Regions from separate parts of the Streptomyces antibioticus genome, predicted to be linked through region 1. Evidence: riboswitches for the same ligand, from Rfam matches in the RefSeq annotation. Region 1 holds a riboswitch; the other holds the start of a gene.
What was found. A riboswitch is a leader RNA that binds a small molecule or an ion and turns the genes downstream of it on or off. The one in region 1 is predicted to bind cobalamin.

Region 1 (11,719 bases):
CCTGGCTCAAGGGCCGTCTCACCGACGGCGAACGCGTCGTCGACGACGGCGCCGAGGCACCGAACTACCTGCTCACCACCGAGGTCGCCTACGCGCTCGCCGCCACCGAGGGCAAGAGCCAAGCCCTCGGCAGGATCAGCGCGTTCCTCGCCGCCCACACCGACGACTACGCCTACCCCGGCGGCGCCGGCCGGGCCCCCGACGCGATCGCCGCCTCCCGCCTCGCCCTGCTCGCCGAGATCACCGAGGCCGATCCGCACGCCTTCGGAGGCCGCGACCTGGTGGGCGACCTGGCCGACAGCGTGTGCCCGGCGGGCCCGGAATCAGGCGAACCGACCCCCGGCTGCACCGCCAAGGGCGACTTCCCGGGCGCCGGCTACGCCGACGGGCAGGCGCTGTCCGTCCTCGCCCTGCTGCGCGCCGGAGTCACCCCGCCCGCCGCCGCCGTCGACCGCCTCACCCAACTCCAGTGCACCGACGGCGGGATCACCAGCATCCTCATCCGCCCCGGCGAGTACTGCGACGGCGACCCCGCCACCACCGGACTCGTCGCGCTCGTGCTGCGCCAAGCGGGCGGCCACGACGACGCCGTCACCAAGGCCCGGACCTACCTGACGAAGAACCAGCGCGAGGACGGCGCCTTCACCGGATACACCGGCTCCACCGTCGGCAGCGTCTACGCGACCGCCTACGCCGCCCAGGGCCTGCGCGCGCTCGGTGACACCGCCCGCGCGGACGCGGCCGTCGGCTGGCTGGCGCGGCAGCAACTCGACGGCGGCGGCTTCGGGTTCGAGGAGGAGGCCACCGACCCGGCCCTCTACCCGACCCCGCCCGCCGTCCTCGCCGGCGCCGGCACCAGCCTCGTCGCCCTGACCGCCAAGGGCGCGGAGCCGACCGCCTCGCCCTCCTCCGGGCCCGCGACCCCCTCCGGCTCCCCGACGACCCCGGGCACGCCCGCACCGTACGACGGCCCCGACCTGAAGAAGGGCGTCGCCTACCTCACCAGCGCCGCCAACCTCAAGCAGGGCCGGTACTACACCGCCGGACCGGGCACGGCCCGCGCCGACTTCGGCCTCACCGTCGACGGCGCCTTCGCGCTCGCCGCCACCGGCCTGAACAACGCCAAACTGCGCGGCATCGTCGACTTCCTCGACCACGAGGGCAAGGACGGCGAGGGCCGCACCGTCGGCGACTGGACCGGCATCGGCACGCCCTACGCCGCCGGCGGCTCCCTCGGCAAGACGGCCCTGCTCGCCGAGGCCGTAGGCCGTGATCCGCGCGACTTCGCCGGGCACGACCTCATCGCCGCCCTCGACAAGGCCGTCTGCGGGAAGCCCAGCACCGCCCCCGACCGCTCCTGCGCCGCCAAGGGCGCCTACACCTACGCCCCGTCGGTGTTCGCCCAGTCCCTGGCGGTGATCGCGCAGGTGCGCGCCGGTGAGAAGGCGCAGGAGCCGATCGCGTATCTGGAGAGCCTCCAGCAGGACAGCGGCGCCTGGCCCAGCCTGATCCCCGCCACCAACGACTCCGACGTCGACTCCACCGCCATCGCGGCCATGGCCCTCGACCTGGTCGGCGGCGACGAGGCGGAGCGGGCCGTCGGCAAGGCGCTCGCGTGGATCGCGTCCCGGCAACTGCCCGACGGCGGCTTCCCGGGAGCCGCGGGCAACTCCGTCAACTCGGCCGCGCTCGCGGTGCAGGGCCTGTCCCTGGACGCGGAGAAGTACGCCGACGAGATCGCCGACGCCCGCACGTTCCTCGCCTCGCAGCAGAACGGCGACGGCGGTTTCCGGGTCGCGAAGGAAGGCCAGGACGGCTCCGACCTGCGCGCCTCCACCCAGGCGGTCGGCGGCGCGACCGGCATCAGCTTCGGCACGCTCGAACGCAGCCTGGCCGGCACCTCACCGCAGCCCACGCCGAGCCCGAGCGGTACGGTCCCGCAGATCGTCACGCCCGGCGGCGACACCGAGGGGTCCTCCGTGGCTGGCGGCGGAGGCGGCGGGGCCCTGGCCTCCACCGGCGTCCGGGCCGGCCTCCTGGCCGCGATCGCCCTTCTGCTGGTGGGCGCGGGCTGGCGCACGGCGGTCGTCGCCCGCCGGCGCGCGGAGAGCGGAGCCGGACGATGACCGTACGACTCCCGCGGGCCGCGGCGGCGCTCGGGCTGACGGCCGCCGCCCTCGGCGCGACGGCCGGCCCCGCCGAGGCCGACCCGCAGCCCATGGGCCGGTGCACCACCACCTCCGGGGTCGTGCTCGCCGTCGACTTCAGCCACTGGGGCGGCCCGGTCTACCGCTCCTGCGGCACCACCCCCACCACCGGCTACGAGCTGCTCAACCAGGGCGGCTGGCGCACCACCGGCACCGGACACGACGGCCCCGCCTTCATCTGCCGCATCGGCTACAGCGGGCACCGGGGCGGCAAGCAGTACCCGACCCCCGCCCAGGACGACTGCGTCCTCACCCCGCCCGCCTCCGCCTACTGGTCGTACTGGCACGCCGACCCGGGCGCCCGGGACTGGAGCTACAGCCAGCTCGGCGCCATGCTCTACCGGCCCAAGCCCGGCAGCGTCGACCTGTGGATCTTCGGCGGCACCGACATCGAGGGCACCCGGGGCCGCCCCACGGTCACCCCCGACCAACTGCGCGCCCACAACACCCGCCCGCAGGGCGACACCGCCAAGCCCGCCTCCACCGCCAAAGCGCCCCCGCCGCCGCCCGGCGTCGACACCGGCCCCGCCCCGCAGCCGCGGACCAGCACGCCGACGACCGCCGCACCGGAGAAGAAGCCGAAGAAGACCGGGCCCAGCGCCACCCCTTCACCGACACCGAGCCCGTCCGCCGCCCCGTCGACGTCCTCACCCGCGGTGGCCGCGCCTCGTCCCGGCCCCGGCGTCGTGGACGCCGCGCCCGCCGCCGACGCGCGGCACGACGCCGGGTCGATCACCCCGGTCGTCACCGGCGCCGCCCTCGTCGCGCTGATCGGCGCCGCCGCGGCCTACGCGGCCCGCCGGCGTCGCCGTACCGAGTGACCGCGGTGGCCCGTACGACCGTGGAGGCGCCGATGTCCGGCCCCCGCCCGGCGCCGGACGCGGGCGGGCGACGGCTGCCGCGCCTCCTGCATCCGATGGCCTGGTGGGTGTGGGCGCTGGCCCTCGCCACCGCCGTCAGCCGCACGAACAACCCGCTGCTGCTGTTCCTCGTCCTCGCGGTCCTCGGCTACGTCGTCACCGCCCGCCGTACCGAGGCACCCTGGGCGCGCGGCTTCAAGTACTACCTGTACCTGGCCCTGACCGTCGTGGCGATCAGGGTGGTGTTCCGTGCCGTGTTCGCCACCGGCATCACACCCCGCGACCACTTCCTGTTCTCCCTCCCGCACCTCCCCACCCCCGACTGGTACGCGGGCATCCGGATCGGCGGGCCGGTCTCGCTGGAAGCGCTGCTGTCGGCGGCGACCGACGGACTGCGGCTGGCCTGCATGCTGTGCTGCATCGGCGCCGCCAACACCCTCGCCAACCCCAAACGGGCCCTGCGCGTCCTGCCCGGCGCCCTGTACGAACTCGGCGTCGCCGTCACCGTCGCCCTCAGTGTGGCCCCACAGCTTGTGCAGAGCGTGCAACGCGTGCTGCGCGCCCGGAAGTTGAGGGCAGGCAGGACCCGGGGCGCGCGGGCCCTGCGCGGCATCGCCGTCCCCGTCCTGGAGGACGCCCTGGAACGCTCGCTGCGCCTCGCCGCCGCCATGGACTCCCGCGGCTACGGCCGCGCGGGCCGCGCCACCCCCCGCTCCCGCCGGATCACCGGCGCGCTCATGCTGCTCGGCATGTGCGGCCTGTGCGCCGGCGCCTACGGGCTGCTGGACGCCACCGCGCCCGCCTTCCTCGGCCTGCCCGCCCTGGGCCTCGGCGCGCTGCTGTGCGTGGCGGGCCTGCGTCTCGGTGGCCGACGCGTCACCCGCACCGCCTACCGTCCCGACCCCTGGCGCCTGCCCGAGTGGGCCGTGGCGGGCAGCGGCGTCCTGGCCGCCGTCCTGCTCCTCACCCACCTCGGCTACGACCCCGCCCAGCTCAACCCCACCTTCTACCCGCTCACCTGGCCCCGACTGCCCCTCGTGCCGACCGCCGCGATCCTGCTCGCCGGCACCGCCGGATTCCTCGCGCCCCCGCCCAGCCCCACCCGGAGAGCCGACGCCCCGTGATCACCTTCGACCAGGTCACCGTGCACTACGAGGACGCGCCCGAACCCGCCCTGCGCGACGTCGACTTCACCGTGGAGGAGGGCGAACTCTGCCTCGTCGTCGGGCACACGGGCGTCGGCAAGTCGACGCTGCTCGGCGCGGTCAACGGACTCGTCCCGCACTTCACCGGCGGAACGCTGTACGGCCGGGTCACGGTCGACGGCCGTGACACCGCCCACCACCCGCCGCGCGAACTCGCCGATGTCGTGGGCGTGGTGGGGCAGGACCCGATCGACGGCTTCGTCACCGACACCGTCGAGGAGGAACTCGCCTACGCCATGGAGCAGTTGGCGATCCCGCCGGGAACCATGCGCAAACGTGTCGAGGAGACCCTCGACCTGCTCGGTCTCGCCGACCTGCGCCACCGCGCCCTGCACGAACTCTCCGGCGGCCAGCAGCAGCGCGTCGCCATCGGATCCGTCCTCACCGCCCACCCCCGCGTGCTCGTCCTCGACGAACCCACCTCCGCCCTCGACCCGACGGCCGCCGAGGAGGTCCTCGCCGCCGTCACCCGCCTCGTCCACGACCTCGGCGTCACCGTCCTGATGGCCGAGCACCGCCTCGAACGCGTCGTCCAGTACGCCGACCGCGTCATCCACCTCCCCGGCGACGGCCGCGCCCGCATCGGCCCGCCCGCCGACATCCTGCGGACGTCGGCCATCGCGCCGCCGATCGTCGAACTGGGCCGTGCCGCGGGCTGGTCGCCGCTGCCCCTGTCCGTCCGCGACGCCCGCCGCGCCGCCGCACCCCTGCGGACCGAACTCGCCGGCCGCACCCCGGACCCGGTCCGCCCGGCGCCCGCGGGGGAGCCCGCCCGGCTGCTGACGGCCCGCGGCATCACCGTCGCCTACCGCGGCGTGCCCGCCGTACGCGAGGTCGACCTGGAGCTGCGCTCCGGTGAGGTGACCGCGCTCATGGGCCGCAACGGTTCCGGAAAGTCCTCCCTCCTCTGGGCGCTGCAAGGCTCAGGACCGCGCCGCGCCGGAACGGTGAAGGTCGCCGGCGGACCCGACCCGCACGACGTGCCCGCCGCACGCGCCCGCCGACTGGTCGGCCTGGTCCCGCAGACGCCCGCCGACCTGCTCTACCTGGAGAGCGTCAAGCAGGAACTCGACCAGGCGGACGCCGAGTCGGGCACCACGGTCGGAGCACGTGACGTCCTGGACCGCATCGCGCCCGGCATCGACGACGCGACGCACCCCCGCGACCTGTCGGAAGGACAGAAACTCGCCCTCGTCCTCGCCATCCAGCTCTCCGCCGCGCCCCGGATCGTCCTCCTGGACGAGCCGACCCGCGGCCTGGACTACCGCGCCAAGACGGCGCTCATCAAGATCGTGGACACCCTCGCGGCGGACGGCGGATCGGTCGTCGTCTCCACCCACGACGTCGAGTTCGCCGCCCGCGCCGCCGACCGCGTGATCGTCATGGCCGAGGGGGACGTCGTGGCGGACGGCCCGACTACGGACGTCATCGTGGCCTCACCGGTGTTCGCACCCCAGACGGCGAAGATCCTCGCACCGCTGCCGTATCTGACCGTCGACCAGGTGAAGGCGGCCCGACCGTGAGGACCGCCGCCATCCGGCTGACCCCACGGGTCGCCGTCGTCATGACGATGGCGGCGTTCCTCGGCGTCGTCGCCTTCTTCTGGCCGTTCGTCGTCGCACCCGGCAAGTTCGGCTCGAACTACGCGCCGCCCGTCATCTTCGGTGTGCTCCTGGTGCTCGTCCTGTGCGTGGTGCTGTCGGAGATCGCCGAGGGCGGCATCGACTCCAAGGCCCTGGCCATGCTGGGCGTCCTGTCCGCGGTGAACGCCGCCCTGCGCCCCCTGGGAGCCGGCACGGCCGGCGTCGAGACCGTCTTCTTCGTCCTGGTCCTCGCCGGCCGCGTCTACGGACCCGGCTTCGGCTTCACCCTCGGCTGCACCTCGCTGTTCGCCTCGGCGCTCATCACCGGTGGCGTCGGGCCGTGGATGCCGTACCAGATGTTCGGGTGCGCGTTCGTCGGGATGCTCGTCGGATTCCTCCCCCGGGCGAGCGGCCGGCGCGAGGTGCTGATGCTGGCCGTCTACGGCTCCCTCTCCGGCTATCTCTTCGGCTTCCTGCTCAACCTCTCCTTCTGGCCCTTCTCTGTGGACCCCGGCAGCTCCGTCGCCTATCTGCCCGGCCTCCCCTTCACCGAGCAGTGGCAGCGCTACATCGCCTTCGACCTCGCCACGTCCCTCGGCTGGGACACCGGCCGGGCGGTCACCAACTTCGTGTGCGTCCTGCTGGCGGGCCCCGCGGTGCTGACCACCTTCCGCAGGGCCGCCCGCAAGGCCCGCTTCCGCGCCCCGGTGCGCTTCGCCGACCCCCGGACGGCGGAATCCGAACCCGGCTGACCAGCCACGTTCTCGTGGAGGGGCTCGCCGCACTGGATTTACTAGGATGTCCAACTATATAGTCGCGCGTACAAGGCCCGCGGTGCAGGGAAGCCGGTGCGATTCCGGCGCGGTCCCGCCACTGTGACCGGGAAGTACGCCGTCGAGCGGTACGCCACTGACGAGAAGGACGTCGGGAAGGCGGACGGCGCGCGCTGATCCGGGAGTCAGGATACCGGCCGCGGGACGTTCCGTGTTGTCCACGAGGATGGAGCTGACACGCATGGCACCGGTGCGCGCACCCGACCCCGGCAGGGCCCCACTGCCCCTGCCCGGCCCGCTCCCGCACGTCACCGTCAGGACCTGACGGCCCGTACGCCATACGCGATCTCGCGCAGCCCCCGCACCCGCCCGCCACCACGTCGGCATGCGGCGGCCTGCCGCGCCATCCCCGGATCCCTCCTGACGAGAGCAGGCAGTCATGGTCCGAGAGCACGAACGCGCCTCCGTGCGCGAGTTGACGCACTTCGTCGGCGGCAAGCACACCCCGGGCACCTCGGGGTCCTACGGGGAGGTGTACGACCCCAACACCGGGGAGGTCCAGGCGCTGGTGCCGCTGGCGAGCCGCGCCGAGACGGAAGCGGCGATCGCCGACGCCGTCAACGCCCAGCGGGAATGGGGCGAGTGGAACCCGCAGCGCCGCGCCCGCGTGCTCCTGCGGTTCCTCCAGCTCGTCGAGCAGGAAAGGGACCCGCTCGCCCGGCTGCTGTCGTCCGAGCACGGCAAGACGGTCGCCGACGCCCACGGCGACCTCCAACGCGGCCTGGAGGTCGTGGAGTTCGCCGCCGGAATCCCGCATCTGCTCAAGGGCGAGTTCACCGACAACGCCGGCACCGGCATCGACGTCCACTCGCTGCGCGCTCCCCTCGGGGTCGTCGCCGGGATCACGCCGTTCAACTTCCCCGCGATGATCCCCCTGTGGAAGGCGGCGCCCGCGCTCGCCTGCGGCAACGCCTTCGTCCTCAAGCCGTCCGAACGCGATCCGTCGGTCCCGCTCAGGCTCGCCGAACTCTTCCTGGAGGCGGGGCTGCCGCCCGGTGTCCTCAACGTCGTCAACGGCGGACGGGAGGCCGTCGACACCCTCCTCGACGACCCCCGGGTGGCCGCCCTCGGCTTCGTCGGTTCCACGCCCGTCGCCGCGCACGTCTACGCGACCGCCGCAGCCCACGGCAAGCGCGCCCAGTGCTTCGGCGGCGCCAAGAACCACATGATCGTGATGCCGGACGCCGACCTCGACCAGGCCGTGGACGCGCTGATCGGCGCGGGATACGGCTCGGCGGGGGAGCGCTGCATGGCGATCTCCGTGGCCGTCCCGGTTGGCGAGGAGACGGCCGACGCGCTCGTGGCCCGGCTGAAGGAGCGCATCGGCACCCTCCGCATCGGCCGCAGCGACGACCCGGCGGCGGACTTCGGCCCCCTGGTCGGCCCGGAGGCCGTCGAACGGGTCCGCTCCTACGTCGACCTCGGTGTCGAGGAGGGCGCCGAACTCGTGGTGGACGGCCGCGACTTCGTCCTGGCAGGCCATGAGAACGGCTTCTTCGCCGGCGCCTCCCTCTTCGACCGGGTCACCCCGGACATGCGCGTCTACCGGGAGGAGATCTTCGGACCCGTGCTGTCGGTCGTACGCGCCGCCGACTACGAGCAGGCCCTGCGGCTGCCCAGCGAACACCCCTACGGCAACGGCGTCGCGATCTTCACCCGGGACGGCGACACCGCCCGCGACTTCACCCGGCGGGTGAACACCGGCATGGTCGGCGTCAACGTGCCCATCCCGGTTCCGGTCGCCTACCACACCTTCGGCGGGTGGAAGCGATCCGGCTTCGGCGACCTCAACCAGCACGGCCCGGACGCCATCCGCTTCTACACCCGTACGAAGACGGTCACTTCGCGCTGGCCCGCCGGCCTGAGGGAAGGCGCGAGCTTCACGATCCCCACGATGGGATGAGCGACATGACCGGCACCCTGCTCACCGAGGACCAGCAGGCCCTCGTGGAGACCACGCTCGACTTCGCCCAGGACCATCTCGCCCCGTACGCCCTGGACTGGGACCGCGACAAACACTTCCCCGTGGACGTGCTGCGCAAGGCGGCCGGCCTCGGCCTCGGCGGCGTCTACGTCCGCGAGGAGTCCGGGGGCAGCGGCCTCACCCGATCCGACGGCGTCCTCGTGTTCGAGACCCTCGCCTCCGGCTGCCCCTCCATCGCGGGCTACCTCTCCATCCACAACATGGTCGCCTGGATGATCGACCGCTACGGCGACGCCGGCCAGCGCGAGCGTCGGCTGCCGCGCCTGTGCGCCATGGAGGATCTCGCCGCCTACTGCCTGACCGAGCCGGGCGCCGGCTCGGACGCGGCCGCCCTCACCACGCGGGCCTTCCGGGACGGCGACGGCTGGGTGCTGAACGGCGCGAAGCAGTTCATCTCCGGCGCCGGGGCCGCCCAGACGTACCTCGTCATGGCCCGCACCGGCGGTGCGGGCGCCGACGGGGTGTCCGCCTTCATCGTCGACAAGGACGACGCCGGCCTCTCCTTCGGGCCGAACGAGCGGAAGATGGGCTGGAACGCCCAGCCCACCCGCCAGGTGATCCTGGATGGAGTCCGCCTGCCCGCCGACCGGCTCCTCGGCCGCGAGGGCGAAGGCTTCCGCATCGCGATGAACGGCCTGAACGGCGGACGGCTCGGCATCGCCGCCTGCTCCCTGGGCGGCGCCCGCAGCGCCCTCGACCGCAGCCTCGCCCACCTCGCCGACCGGGAGGCGTTCGGCGGGCGGCTGCTGGACTCGGCGGCGTTGCGCTTCCGTCTCGCCGACATGGCCACGGAACTGGCCGCCGCCCGCGCCCTCGTGCGGCAGGCCGCCCACGCCCTCGACCGGGGCGATCCGCAGGCGCCGTACCTGTGCGCGATGGCCAAGCGCTTCGCCACCGACACCGGCTTCTCGGTCGCCGACCGGGCGCTCCAGCTCCACGGCGGCTACGGCTACCTCAACGAGTACGGCATCGAGAAGATCGTCCGCGACCTGAGGGTCCATCAGATCCTGGAAGGAACCAACGAGATCATGCGCGTCATCGTGGCCCGCGGTCTGACGGAGGCGTTCGGATGAACGACGTCCTGTTCCACCGGAGCGGCCACGCCGCCCACATCACCCTCAACCGCCCCAAGGCCCTGAACTCCCTCACCCGCGAGATGGTGCTCCGCATCGGCGAGGCGCTCACCGAGTGGGAGGACGACCCGGCCGTCGAGACCGTCGTCGTCACGGGCGCGGGGGAGCGCGGTCTGTGCGCCGGAGGCGACATCCGCGCCATCCACGACGACGCCCGCGACGGCGACGGCAGCGCCTCGGCGGCCTTCTGGCGCGACGAATACGCGCTCAACGCCCGGATCGCCCGCTACCCCAAGCCGTACGTCGCCGTCATGGACGGCATCGTCATGGGCGGCGGCGTCGGCATCTCCGCGCACGGCAGCGTCCGCGTCGTCACCGAACGGTCCCGGATCGCCATGCCCGAGACCGGCATCGGCTTCGTACCCGACGTCGGCGGCACCTACCTGCTCGCCCTCGCCCCCGGCGAACTGGGCACGCACCTCGCCCTGACGGGTACGGCGATCGGCGCCGCGGACGCCCTGCTGTGCGGGCTCGCCGACCACCACATGCCCTCGGAATCGCTGCGGTCCTTCGTCGAGGACCTCGCCGAGCTGACGGTGCGCGACGCCCTCCGGCGTCACGTCCAGGAGCCGCCGCCGGGAGAACTGGCGGCCCGCAGGGACTGGATCGACGCCTGCTTCGCCGCCGACACCGTCGAGGAGATCGTCCGGCGCCTCCTCGCCCAGGGCGGCCCGGCCGCCAAGGACACCGCTGAGACCCTCCTCGCCAAGTCCCCGACCGCGCTCAAGGTCACCCTGGCCGCCGTGTGCCGGGCCCGTCGGCTCGGCCCGCTGGAGCGGGTCCTCGACCAGGAGTACCGCGTCTCCCGCGCCTGTCTGCGCGCCCCCGACCTGGTGGAGGGCATCCGCGCCCAGGTCATCGACAAGGACCGCGACCCCCGCTGGTCGCCGGCGACCCTCGCCGAGGTCACCGCCGCGGACGTCGAGCGCTTCTTCGCACCCCTCGGCGAGCGCGAACTCGGCCTCGCCGCCCTGTCCGACACCCCCGAGGAGGTGGTCTGGTGAGCCGCACTGTCGCGTTCGTCGGACTCGGCCACATGGGCGGCCCGATGGCCGCCAACCTGGCCAAGGCCGGCCACCGTGTGCTCGGCCACGACCTGGTCCCCGCGGCCGTGGAGGCCGCCGCCGCGTCCGGCGTCGAGCCCGCGGCATCCGTGACCGGGGCCGTGGCCGCAGCCGACGTGGTCATCAGCATGCTGCCCGCCGGACGCCACGTCCTGGGCCTTTACGACGACATCCTGGCCGCCGCCCGCCCCGGCACCCTCTTCGTCGACTGCTCCACCATCGACGTCGCCGACGCGCGCACCGCTCATGAGCGGGCCGTCGCCGCGGGCATGCGCGCCCTGGACGCGCCGGTGTCCGGCGGGGTGATCGGGGCCGAGGCCGCCACGCTGACCTTCATGGCGGGCGGGGGCGAGGACGAGTTCGCCGAGGCACGCCCTCTGCTGGAGGCCATGGGCAAGAAGGCCGTGCACTGCGGCGGCGCGGGCGCCGGACAGGCCGCCAAGATCTGCAACAACATGATCCTCGGCATCTCCATGATCGCCGTCAGCGAGGCGTTCGTCCTGGCCGAGAGCCTCGGGCTGTCGCATCAGGCGCTGTACGACGTGGCCTCCACGGCGTCCGGGCAGTGCTGGGCACTCAGCGTCAACTGTCCCGTCCCCGGGCCGGTGCCGACGAGCCCCGCCAACCGCGAGTACCGCCCCGGGTTCGCCGCCTCGCTGATGGCCAAGGACCTGGGCCTCGCGACCAACGCGCTGCGCGAGGGCGGTGTGCACGCGGAACTCGGCCTGCGTGCTTCCGAGTTGTACGCCGACTACGCCGAACGCGTCGGCGACACGGAGGACTTCTCCGGCATCGTACGCACCATCAGGGACCGGAGCGGAGACACCACATGACCACCGAGCACATGACC
Region 2 (11,719 bases), 5.6 Mb from region 1:
TCGTCCGGCGGGGCGCGGGGCGCGGGGTGCGGGGCGCGTGTACGCGTGTCGCGTGTACCCGTACCGCGCCACGCCGTACGGCATGCCCGCAATCCCTCGCTCGGATGAGTCCCCGCTCGGATGGGTCCCCGCTCGGTTCAGTCGCGGCCGGAGGCGGTCACGGCCAGGACGCCGGAGGCCGCCGCCGCGACGAGCAGCGGGAGCGCGACCCCGTGGTGGATCACCAGCCACGCGCCCAGCACGGCGCCGACGAACATCGCGACCACCGCCGCCGCGCGGCGCGGTGTGCTGCGGCCCGTGCCGCCGCCCGCGTGCGAGTCGGAGGCCAGGCCGGTCAGGGTCATCGTCACGACGGTCGTCGTCGAGAGATCGCGGACGGCTAGTTTGCGGACGGTCGCGTTGCGCAGCCCCATCGCGAACGCGGTGAGGGCGATGACCGCGTAGATCCGGCCGGGGGTCGCGTATGCCACGGCGGACGCGCCGGCCAGCAGGAGCGCCTCGACGGCGAGCGTCGCACGGGCCCCTGTACGGCGGGAGTCGCCCACGCGCCGGATCAGCCGGCCGCCGGCCGCCGCGCCCACCAGGAAGCAGGCGAGCGAGATCGCGGTGTGCCGGACGGTGAAGCCGGGGGCGCCGGCGGCGGCGAAGCCGAGCATGACGACGTTTCCGGTCATGTTCGCGGTGAAGACATGGCCGAGGCCGAGGAAGCTGACGGCGTCGATCAGGCCGCTCACCAGGGTGAGGCCGAGGAGGACGGGGACGAGGCGCACGCCCCGCGCCTCGGGGTCCTTCGAGGGCTCCGTGGTCATCCGGTCAGTGGATCACGCGAGGGGGCGGAAACGCCGAAACGGCGGCCCCGGGGGCGGGGGCGCCGTTGTCATGCGTCATGCGTGGTGGTGCTGTGTGGCTGGGTTGGCTCAGTACCAGCCGTGGGACTGCCAGAAGTTCCAGGCGGCGACGGGGCTGCCGTAGCGGGAGTTCATGTAGTCGAGGCCCCACTTGATCTGGGTGGCGGGGTTGGTCTTCCAGTCGGAGCCGGCAGAAGCCATCTTCGAGGCGGGCAGGGCCTGGACCAGGCCGTAGGCGCCGGAAGAGGAGTTCGTGGCCTTGACGTTCCAGCCGCTCTCGTGGCTGACGATGTTGGAGAAGGCCTTGTACTGCGCGGCGTCCGGGATCATCTTGTGCGCGATCGCCTGAGCGCTGGACGCGGACGACGTCGCCGCGTGGGCCGGGGCCGCGGTCATGGCGATGCCGGCGGAGGCAGCGACCAGGGCGACGGCGGTGACGGCCTTCTTCGGGCTGGCGATGCGACGGATGACAGAGACGGACACAGAGAACCTTTTTCTTCGGGGACGTTGCCATCGCTCGCATGCAAGTCACGTGGTGGTGTCTGCATGCGTCGGCGCCGAGGCCCGGGGGCTTGTCGGCGCCGTGCGACGTCATCCAGATAAGCACCCCGGACAGGCGTCCGCAATGACCCCTTTTGCTAGTTGTGGTCGTATTCGCCGACCTGACCGTCTCTGTGAGCTGGCTCTCAATGTGCAGGTCAGAGGCCGTTATGGCATGCTCATGGCGTCCGAAATGTCCTACTGGGATGGTTAGTAGGTGATGTGGGTCATGTGGGGTGCTTCACCGGTCAACGGTCCTCGAACGTGACCGCGGTCTCGAACGCCGCCCGCCGGGTCGCTCTGCGTAGCGCCTTCAGCACGTACGGGCCGAGGGTCAGGGTCAGGACGACCGTCACCAGCGCCCGGCCCAGGTCCCAGCCCAGCGAGGTCGCCACGCAGTACGCGATGAACCGGGCCAGGTTCGCGGGCACCGCCGCGTCCGGGTCGAAGGCGATGTGCGAGGCCAGCGTCCCCATGAAGGGCCAGCCCGCCATGTTCATCGCCGTGCCGTAGGCGAAGGCGGCGAGGAAGCCGTACGCGGCGAGCAGGACGAGTTCCGTACGGCCGCGCAGGCCCGACCGGCCGGGCAGCAGGCCCGCGCCCATCGTGAACCAGCCCATCGCGAGCATCTGGAACGGCATCCAAGGCCCTACCCCGCCCGTGAGCAGGGCGGACGCGAACATCGTCACCGAGCCGAGGACGAAACCGAAGCCCGGTCCGAGGACCCGGCCGCTGAGCACCATCAGGAAGAACATGGGCTCGATGCCGGCCGTACCCGCGCCGATCGGCCGCAGGGCGGCGCCCGTCGCGGCCAGCACGCCCAGCATGGCGACGGCCTTCGCGCCGAGACCGGACTCGGAGATCGTCGCCGCGACCACCGCGACGAGGAGCACCAGCAGGCCCGCGAAGAGCCAGGGCGCGTCCTGGGCGTGGGCGTTCAGGGTGGAGGCGGGCGGGGCGAGGAACGGCCACGTGAACGCGATCACCCCGACCGCGCTGACCAGGGCCAGGGAGAGCAGGGAGCGGGGGCCGAGCCGTACGGCGCTCATGCGAGGGCCTCCCGGACCTGGGCGACGGTGAGCCACTCCTGCGGGGCGAGGATCTTCGTGACCTGCGGCGCGAAGGAGGGGGACGACACGACCACCTCCGCGGTCGGGCCGTCGGCGATCACCTCGCCCTCGGCGAGCAGGACGACCCGGTGGGCCAGCTCGGCGGCGAGTTCCACGTCGTGCGTGGCCAGGACGATCGCGTGTCCGGCCGCGGCCAGCTCCCGCAGTACGGCGACCAGACGGGCCTTCGCCGCGTAGTCCAGGCCGCGGGTCGGCTCGTCGAGGAGGAGCAGCGGTGGGCGGGCGGTCAGGACGACGGCCAGGGCGAGGGTGAGGCGCTGGCCCTCGGAGAGGTCGCGGGGGTGGACGTCGTCCGCGATGCCGGGGAGGAGACCGGAGACCAGGGCGCGGCAGGTGCCGGGTTCCGCCTGCGCGTCCCGGTCGGCGGCCGCGCACTCACCAGCGACCGTGTCGGCGTACAGCAGGTCACGGGGTTCCTGCGGGACGAGACCGACCCGGCGGACCAGGTCCCGGGGCGAGGTGCGGTGCGGGGTGACCCCGCCGACCTCGACCGTCCCGGCGGACGGCTCGACGAGCCCCACCAGGGTGGAGAGCAGGGTGGACTTCCCGGCCCCGTTCCGCCCCATGAGCGCCACGGTCTCCCCGGCGACGAGGGTGAGCCCGATGCGGCGCAGCGCCTGGACGTGGCCTCGGCGGACGGAGAGGGCGTGGACTTCGGCGGCGGGGGGTGCGGGGGTCGCGGGATCTGTGGGGGCGTGCGCCGGCGGCTGCCCGGGGGTCTTGGCCCGGCTGCCGTCCCGGCCGCGACCGGTGAGCTTCCCGAAGAGGCGCCACCGGGGGGCGGCGACGGGGCGGGTCGCGGGCGCAGGGGACGGAGACACGATGGCGGACGGCGTCGGCTCGACGGCTTCGCCGCCGGAGGAGGGGTCGGCGGCAGGGGCGGTGACGGCGGCAGTGGCGGTGACGGCGGCAGGGGTGCCGCCGCTTGCCGGGCCGACGCCGGTGGCCGGGCCGGGGGCGTTGGTCGCGTCGGCGGTGGTGGTCGGGACGCCGGTGGCTCGGGTGTGCTCGCTCACCGGGGTCGGCGGGGTCGCCGGGTCTGCGGGGGTGGCTGGGGCGTCGGCGGATACCGGGGTGGTGCCGGTCGGGTGGGCAGCGGCGGTGGCTGGACCGTCGGCGGTCATCGGATCTGCGGCGATGGCCGGGCTCGCGGTACTCGCTGGGTCCTCGCCGGTTGCCGGGTCTGTGGCGTTGGTCGGGCGGGCGGCCGTCGCCGAGGCGGTGGCGGTGGCGGTGGCCGGGCCTGCGGTGGTTGCTCGGCTGGCGGTGCTTGCCGGGCCCGTGCCGGTCGCCGGAGCCGTGGGGCCCGTGCCGGTCGCCGGAGCCGTGGGAGTGGTCCAGGTGCCGGCCGTCGTAGGGGCTGCCTGGGGCTTCCCGCCGGTCGGGGTCAGGACAGCCAGGCGTTCCCGGAGATCCGTGGCGCGGCGGCGGGCGTCGCGGACTGTGAGGGGGAGCGGGGTCCAGTGGGCCAGGCGGCCCAGGGCCACCACCGGGGGGTAGACCGGGGAGACGGACATCATGTCCGCCGGGGTGCCCAGGAGCGGGGGTGTGCCGGGGGACGGGAGGAGGGCCACCTGGTCGGCGTACTGGAGGACGCGTTCCAGGCGGTGTTCCGCGAGCAGGACTGTCGTACCGAGGTCGTGGACCAGGCGGAGGAGGACGGCGAGGACCTCTTCCGCGGCCGCCGGGTCCAAGGCGGACGTCGGTTCGTCGAGGACGAGGACCCGGGGGTGCGGGGTGAGCACCGAGCCGATCGCCACGCGCTGCTGCTGGCCGCCGGAGAGCGTGGCGATGGGGCGGTCGCGCAGGGCGGCGAGGCCGAGCAGGTCGAGGGTCTCCTCGACGCGGCGGCGCATCACCTCGGGGGCAAGGCCCAGCGACTCCATGCCGTAGGCCAGCTCCTCCTCGACCGTGTCGGTCACGAAGTGGGACAGCGGGTCCTGCCCCACCGTGCCCACGACGTCGGACAGTTCACGCGGCTTGTGGGTGCGGGTGTCCCGCCCGGCGACCGTCACCCGGCCGCGCAGGGTGCCGCCCGTGAAGTGCGGCACGAGCCCGGACACCGTGCCCAGCAGGGTCGACTTGCCGACCCCCGACGGGCCCGCGAGCAGGACGAGTTCGCCCTCGGGGATGGTGAGGTCGACGCCGCGCACGGTCGGCTCGGAGGCGCCGTCGTACGTCACGGAGACGTTCTCGAAGCGGATCACGACGGCTCCTTGGGAGGCGCGGGGGCGAGGAACGCGGGCAGCAGCCCGAGGAGTACGGCCGCCGCGGGCCACACGGGCAGCGTGGGCGCCGTCAGCGGGACGACACCCGGGTGCAGGGCCTCCGGATCGGTGCCGGACGCGACGGTCAGCAGCGCGGCCACCGCGACACCGGACCCGGCGACCAGACACGCGCGGGGCGTCCAGCGGTCCGGACGGTAACGCGTGCGGGGGGAGCGGCGGCCGCCCAGCCGCAGCCCGGCCAGCGCCGCCGTCACACCGGCCAGGAGGAGCGGCAGGCCGTAGTCCGCCCCGGCCGCGGTGAGCAGCCCGTACGTGCCCGCGCAGATGCCGAGCAGACCGCCCAGGGTGAGCGCGGTCGTCGTACGGCGGACGGGGGCGGGGACGTCGGCGGTACGGCCGTACCCGCGCGCGTCCATCGCGGCGGCGAGGGCGACGGAACGCTCCAGCGCGCCCTCCAGGACCGGCAGGCCGACCTGGAGGAGGCCGCGCACCCCGCGGTCCGGACGGCCCCGCAGCCGGCGCGCGGCCCGCAGCCGCTGGACGTCGGCGATCAGGTTCGGCGCGAAGGTGAGCGCCACGACCACGGCCACGCCCGTCTCGTACAGCGCGCCGGGCAGCGCCTTGAGCAGGCGGGACGGGCTCGCGAGGGCGTTCGCGGAGCCCACGCAGACCAGCAGCGTGGCGAGGCGCAGACCGTCGTAGAGGGAGAACAGGACCCCCTCGGCGGTCACCGCGCCGCCCAGCCGGATGCCCTGCGCCCACTCCGGCAACGGGACCTCGGGCAGCGTCACGATCACATGCGTGCCGGGGACCGGGGAGCCCAGCGCGACGACGAACACCAGCCGGATGACGAGGACGGCGAGGGCCAGCTTCAGGAACGCCGAGTAGGAGCGCGCCCAGGGCGTGGGCGGGCGGCAGGTCGTGACGACGTACGCGGAGGTGGCCAGGAGCAGGGCGAGGAGGAGCGGGTTGGTGGTGCGGGTGGCGGCGGTGCCGAGCGCCAGCGCCCACAGCCACCAGGCGGCGGGGTGCAGGGGGGTGCCCTGCGCTCGCACCGGCTCCTGGCGCACCGCCCCGCCGCCGGGGCGGCCGTCGTCAGCCATTCCTCCGCCGCCGTGCCTGCCAGACCGCCGCGCCCGCCAGTACGGCCACGACCGCGCCGCCCGCGATCAGGCCCACGGACGGGCCGGAGCCGTCGTCGTCCCGCTGTTCGCCCTTGGCGGTGGGCGTGCCGTCGGAGGACACCTGCTCCCCGCAGCCCGTCCGGGGGTAGCCCGCGATCGCGCAGAGCATGGCGGAGGTGTCGTAGCGCAGGGGCTTGGCGACCGAGGCGAGGGCCTCGGCCGTGGTCGCGTCGGGGGAGACCCGGGCGCAGGCCGAACGGGCCGCGGGCGGGGTTTCGCCGGACGGGGCGTCCGCCGCCGTACCGAAGTCGATGACCAGGGCGACCCGCTTCGTCCCGTCCTTCGCGGGCGTCCGCGCGCAGATCGCGTCGAACGACGCTGCGCCGCGCGGCTGGTCCGCGTCGGAGGAGTCCGCGCTGACCGCGAACCGGAAACCCTGGACGTCGCCGTCGGAGGGGCGCGCGGTGGACGGCCCCTGGGTGGCGTAGACCCAGCGGTCGCCGGACCGGTCCCAGAAGGACCAGTACCGGTAACCGGCCGCCTGCGCCTGGGCGGGGACCAGGAGCAGCAGCGCCAGCGCCAGGAGCAGGACGCGCGCGGCGGCGCGGCGGCGACAGGGGTGGAGGGATCGCCCGGGCGTCACGACTGCCGCCGCTTCCGGCCGCGGACCATGAGGACGAAGCCGATGGCCGCGCCGACGAGGAGACCGCCGCCGATGGTGTACGCGGGGCTCAGACCCTTGTCGTCGTCCTTCTTCTCGGCGGACGCCGTGCTCTGGTCCTTCTTCTCCACGGCCTTGGGCGCCGGCCCGGTCGCGTTCAGCAGCTTGACCAGGTCCTGTCCGCCGAAGTCCCGGGCGTCGGCGCCCCGGGCCGCGTTCGCGACGAAGACGAGCTGGGCGTAGGCGGCCGGGCCGCTGTCCTTCGCCCACTGCGCGAAGTTGCCCTCCAGCCAGCGCAGGGGCGCCTCGGCCTGGTCGTTCAGGCCGGTGGAGGACAGGGCGACGATCGCGTCGGCGGTGTTGCCGTAGTCGGGCTGGTCCTCGGCGCCGGGCAGCGCGGACGTGAGGTGGCCGTCCTTCGCCATGGCCTCGGCGAGCCAGCCGGCTCCGTTCGCGGCGCCCTTCTCGGGCTCCTTGGAGGCGTCGAAGGCCGTGCAGGCGGCGGGGGAGGCGGAGTCGTCCTGGCGGCTGCCGGTCAGCGGCTCGCCGAGCAGGCCGAGCACGGCCGCCGCGGTCGCGTCCGCGTTGGCCGCCAACTCGCCCTTCTTGCCGGGCTGGTAGGCGAACGCGCCCGCGTCCTTCCCGTCGCACGGCAGGGCGAGCGTGTGCAGGGCGTCGTAGGGGGACTTGCCGCCCTTGCGGAGGTTCGGCACGGTCTCGCCGCCCTGGGCGAGGGCACCGGCGACGACCGAGGTGGAGTTCGCGTCGCTGGCGCCGCCGGGGGTGTAGCCCCAGCCGCCGTCGGCGTTCTGGACGGACTTCAGCCAGGTCACGGCCTTGCGGACCTCGGCGTCGTGGTTGCCGAGCGCGGCCAGTGCCTGGGTCGCGGCGGCCGTGCTGTTGGTGTCCACCATCAGCTTGGCGTCGCAGGGCTTGCCGGCGTCGGCGCGGAACGCGGCGAACGCGCCGTTCGCGCACTGCTGTCCCGCCAGCCAGGCCACCGCCTTGTCGGCCGGGGTCACGCCCACCGACTCCTGGGCGAGCAGGGCGAGCGACTGGCGCCACACGCCGTCGTAGGTCGGGTCGGTGGTGCCGTAGAGGCCGTCGGGTATGGCCACCGACGGGGTGGGCGACGGGGCCGGTGACGAGCTTGCGGCGGCGGCCGGGCCGGCGCCCGCGAGCACGACGGCGGTGGCGGCCAGGGCCGCTGCGCGGTGACGGTACTTCATGATCGGCGGGTGCCTCTCCCGGTGGGGGAGCCAGGCAGCACGGGACACCCCGGCGGCTCGGCTCCGCATTCCTCGACGGTGCCGCGCGACGGCGGGCTCGCCGACGCGCATGAGCCGGTCACGATCCCGTACGCGGCGGTCCGGCTGGCCACGGGGTGGCTTCACGGTTGCGGGTCAGCGCCGGAATTGCACCGGCTTCCCCCCGTACGAGCGTGATACGACGCGGTCACTCTACCCGCAGGTAGCCGGGAGGCTGAGGGGCGGCTGTGCGGCCGGGCGGCTCGGGCGTAGGTTTCGGCGCATGAGTGCGACGGGGAGGGGGCCGGGCGTCCCGGGCAGACTGCTCGGTTCGGGCCGCACGGCCGACGTGTACGAGATCGACGAGGCGTGGGTGCTGCGCCGCGACCGGGCGGGGTACGGGGACGCGGCGGCGGAGGGGGCGCTGATGGCGCACGTCCGCGCGCACGGCTATCCGGCGCCTGCGGTACGGCCGTCGCCCGGTGCGCTCACCGATCTGGTGATGGAGCGGGTGGACGGGCCGACGATGGTGGAGGCGTTCGCGGCCGGTGCGCTGGACCCGGTGGAGGCGGGCGCGCTCCTCGCCCGGTTGCTGCGTGAGCTGCACGCCGTGCCGGGGCTGACCTCGCCCGACGCGCACGTCCTGCATCTCGACCTCCACCCCGAGAACGTCATCCTCTCGGTGGACGGACCCCGGGTCATCGACTGGGCCAACGCGGCGGAGGGCGACCCGGCGCTGGACTGGGGCACCTCGGCGGTGATCCTCGCCCAGGTCGCCGTCTCCGCCGAGCCGGTCGCTGCACCGGCGGGCGAGATGCTGGCGGCGCTGCTCGCGGACCCGTCCGCGCTCACGGGGGAGGGGCTGACGGAGGGCGGCCTGACGGAGGACGGCCTGACGGAGGCGCTGCGGCGGCGGGCGGTGAATCCGACGATGAGCCGGGAGGAGATCGAACTCCTGGGTGCGGCGGGGGAGTTGGTGCGGTCGGTGGCCGGTCTTTAGAGGAGTGGCGCCGGTCCGCCGCTTGGGAGGAACAGCGTGCGGGCCGCGAGGAGCCAGGTGCCGTCGGGGGTGCGGCGGAGGGTGTCCTCGTAGTGGCCGATGCGGATGTCGGGCTCGGTGGCGGGCGGGGCGGGGGGTTCGCTGCGGCGGGGGTCGTTGCGGGGTCCGGCGCCGACGGCGGCCGTACGGTCGTGTTCGACCCGGAAGGTCGTGAAGTACGAGGTCGCCGTCGCCGTGTCCGGGGAGACCACCTCGACGTGCACGGACGACATCAGGCTGCGGGTGTGCCGGTCGGCGGGGCGGGAGTCGAAGTGGGCGCGGAGCGCGGCGCGGCCGGTGATCCGCCGGTCGCCCTCCGGCCAGGTCCAGGTGCCGTCCTCGGTGAACAGCTCGGCCACGGAGGCGGGTTCATCGAGGTCCAGGCTCCGGACGAGGTCGAGGAGCAGGCGCCGGCAGGCTCGTTCGGCGAGGAGCTGCTCGATCGGGTCCATGGGCGATGCCACCAGGGGTGCCGGAACGGGTGCGAGGCGGTGTGCGGCGGTGCGGTTCGGGGCGTTCTGCGGGCACCGTACGGCGCGGGCGTGAACTCGGTGGATCGGCCGTGTGAACGCTGACGGCATCCGTGCCGGACCGTCGGTCAGGCCGCCACGTAGGTCACCGGTTCGCTGCCCGTCACCGCTTCTGCGCGCCCCAGTTTCACCAGGCGCCGCAGATGGGCCTCGGCCTCCGAGACCGCGATGTTCCTCGACCCGTAGGGGATCTGCGCCCAGGGCCGGTTCCACTCCATGCGCTCGGCGAGCTGCCAGGGGGTGAGGGGGGTGGAGAGCAGGGCGAGGAGTCCGGTGAGCCGGTCCTCGTGGTGTGTGAGCAGGTCCCGTACCCGGGCCGGGGCGTCGGTGAACGGGTGCTGGTGGGCCGGGAGGACCTCGGCGGGGGCGAGGCGGCCGACGCGTTCGAGGGAGTCGAGGTAGTCGCCGAGCGGGTCGGTGACGGTGGCGTCGTCGGGATCCTCGTACAGGCCGATGTGCGGGGTGATCTCGGGCAGCACATGGTCTCCGGAGAACAGCCGCCCATGGCCCGGCAGTCCACCCGGGTGCTCCTCCTCCAGGTGGAGACAGACATGGCCGGGGGTGTGCCCGGGGGTCCAGATCGCCCGCAGGCGGCGTCCGGGCAGGTCGAGCAGTTCACCGGGGACGATCTCCCGGTCGGGCAGGGCGGGGGCGAACCCGGGCAGGGCGCGGCGGGCGGTCCGCAGCGGCGCGACATGCTCCTCGGGGGCACCGGCGGCGGTGAGCTTGTTCGCCATGTACGTGTACCAGTGCTCGGGCCGCGTCTCCCGGGTCCGCCGCACGATCGAGGCGTCGGCGGCATGCATCGCCACCCAGGCCCCGGACGCCTCCCGCACCTTGCCGGAGAGCCCGTGGTGATCGGGGTGGTGGTGGGTGATGACGACGCCGTACACCTCACCGACGCCACCCGCACCGCACGCTGCGAGCCCGTCGACCAGGACATCCCAGGCCCCCGGATCGTCCCACCCGGTGTCGACCAACACGGGCCCACGGTCGGTGTCGACGACGTACACGAGGGTGAAGCCCAGGGGATTGTCCGGAATGGGAACCCGCAGCGAACGCACCCCACCGCCATGGTCGTACGCCCGGACCTGACCCCGACTGCTCACCATCTGCCCACTATAACGAGAACGAGTTCCAATGGGTGCCCGAGTCGACCGTCGACTGTTCCCGACGCCTAACTAGCCCCACAGGAATGCCAGTCGGAGTCCGGCGGAACCTCGTCGTCGCTCGTGGCCAGGGCGAGGTCCGTCGCATGGACACTGTCGCCCCGCGCCACCCGCACCTTGAGGACACCGGCCGTCCAGCCCTCGAACTTCAGCGCGTAGACGGTGCGTTGGGTATCAGCCTTGCCGTTCACCCGGATCTCCCGGAACTCCACCGGTGCGCCGCCGCAGGTGACGGTCCGGATGGTCTCGCGGTCGGCGGCGACGAGCAGAACGTATCCGCCCGGTGAACCGAAGTCCGTTTCGTAGAGGCGGATCAGCTTCGGGGTGCGGCTGAAGGGCTTGGTGGACTCATGGCACTGCACGGTGTGGTGGCTGGGGTCGTATATCGCGATGCAGTAGCGCCCGTCCGCTGTCGACCAGAAGAACGCGGTGCTCTGCGGGTACGCGCCGACCACGCTCAGCCCCTCGCCGTCAGGGGCTTTGGTGCCCGTGGCGATCTTCGTCAACACCTGCTGCCGATGCGACTCGACCCGCTCCCGCGCCTGTTCCCGTGCCGACGGCCCGGACGGCCCGGACGGCCCGGACGGCCGCACCGACGCCGTTGACGACGAGCTGCGTTCGGGATCCTTCGCCGCGCCCCCGCCCTGCGAGCACGCCGCTAGAACGGTCGCGACCGCCGCCGCCCCCACAGTCCTGGCCCATATCCGTCGCCCCATGGCCCCCGCCCCCCGCTGTCGGATGCAGATCATCGTAGGTCGTCGCCGCGCCCTGGCTTAGTTCAATTAGAACTGGTATCAGTTCTGAAACACCGTCAGAAGCGAAGGCAGTGGACATGGCCGAGCTCGTGGAACACGGACAGTTGGTCATCGGGGGGAAGCTGACCGAACCCCTGGGTGAGGGTGTGATCGAGGTGGTCTCGCCGCATACCGAGGAGGTCATCGGGCGGGTGCCGCACGCCTCCGAGGGGGATGTGGACCGGGCCGTGGCCGTCGCGCGGCGGGCCTTCGACGAAGGGCCCTGGCCTCGGCTGTCCCTCGGCGAGCGGATCGCCGTCGTCGGGCGGATCAAGGACGCGATCGCCGTGCGGCACGAGGAGATCGCCCGGGTGATCTCCTCCGAGAACGGCTCCCCGTACTCCTGGAGCGTCCTCGCCCAGGCCCTCGGCGCGATGATGGTGTGGGACTCCGCGATCAAGGTCGCCGA

Region 2: another riboswitch for cobalamin. It lies ahead of AFM16_RS12260 (SCO2321 family membrane protein); the one in region 1 lies ahead of AFM16_RS37440 (CoA-acylating methylmalonate-semialdehyde dehydrogenase).

What each region holds. Positions count from the first base shown of each region.
Region 1 covers NZ_CM007717.1:8,321,631-8,333,349, forward strand. The annotation lists gene AFM16_RS37415 (prenyltransferase/squalene oxidase repeat-containing protein) at 1-2,126, shown strand, start outside; gene AFM16_RS37420 (hypothetical protein) at 2,123-3,028, shown strand; gene AFM16_RS37425 (energy-coupling factor transporter transmembrane component T) at 3,061-4,191, shown strand; gene AFM16_RS37430 (ABC transporter ATP-binding protein) at 4,188-5,795, shown strand; gene AFM16_RS37435 (ECF transporter S component) at 5,837-6,607, shown strand; cobalamin riboswitch at 6,671-6,844, shown strand; gene AFM16_RS37440 (CoA-acylating methylmalonate-semialdehyde dehydrogenase) at 7,068-8,591, shown strand; gene AFM16_RS37445 (acyl-CoA dehydrogenase family protein) at 8,597-9,745, shown strand; gene AFM16_RS37450 (enoyl-CoA hydratase/isomerase family protein) at 9,742-10,809, shown strand; gene mmsB (3-hydroxyisobutyrate dehydrogenase) at 10,806-11,702, shown strand.
Region 2 covers NZ_CM007717.1:2,758,758-2,770,476, reverse strand. The annotation lists gene AFM16_RS12290 (YoaK family protein) at 138-809, opposite strand; gene AFM16_RS12285 (aggregation-promoting factor C-terminal-like domain-containing protein) at 918-1,331, opposite strand; gene AFM16_RS12280 (ECF transporter S component) at 1,637-2,437, opposite strand; gene AFM16_RS39970 (ABC transporter ATP-binding protein) at 2,434-4,725, opposite strand; gene AFM16_RS12270 (energy-coupling factor transporter transmembrane component T) at 4,722-5,849, opposite strand; gene AFM16_RS12265 (SCO2322 family protein) at 5,842-6,513, opposite strand; gene AFM16_RS12260 (SCO2321 family membrane protein) at 6,510-7,760, opposite strand; cobalamin riboswitch at 7,896-8,015, opposite strand; gene AFM16_RS12255 (phosphotransferase) at 8,062-8,778, shown strand; gene AFM16_RS12250 (nuclear transport factor 2 family protein) at 8,775-9,269, opposite strand; gene AFM16_RS12245 (Strvi_7410 family MBL fold metallo-hydrolase) at 9,416-10,459, opposite strand; gene AFM16_RS12240 (hypothetical protein) at 10,525-11,025, opposite strand; gene AFM16_RS12235 (aldehyde dehydrogenase) at 11,349-11,719, shown strand, end outside.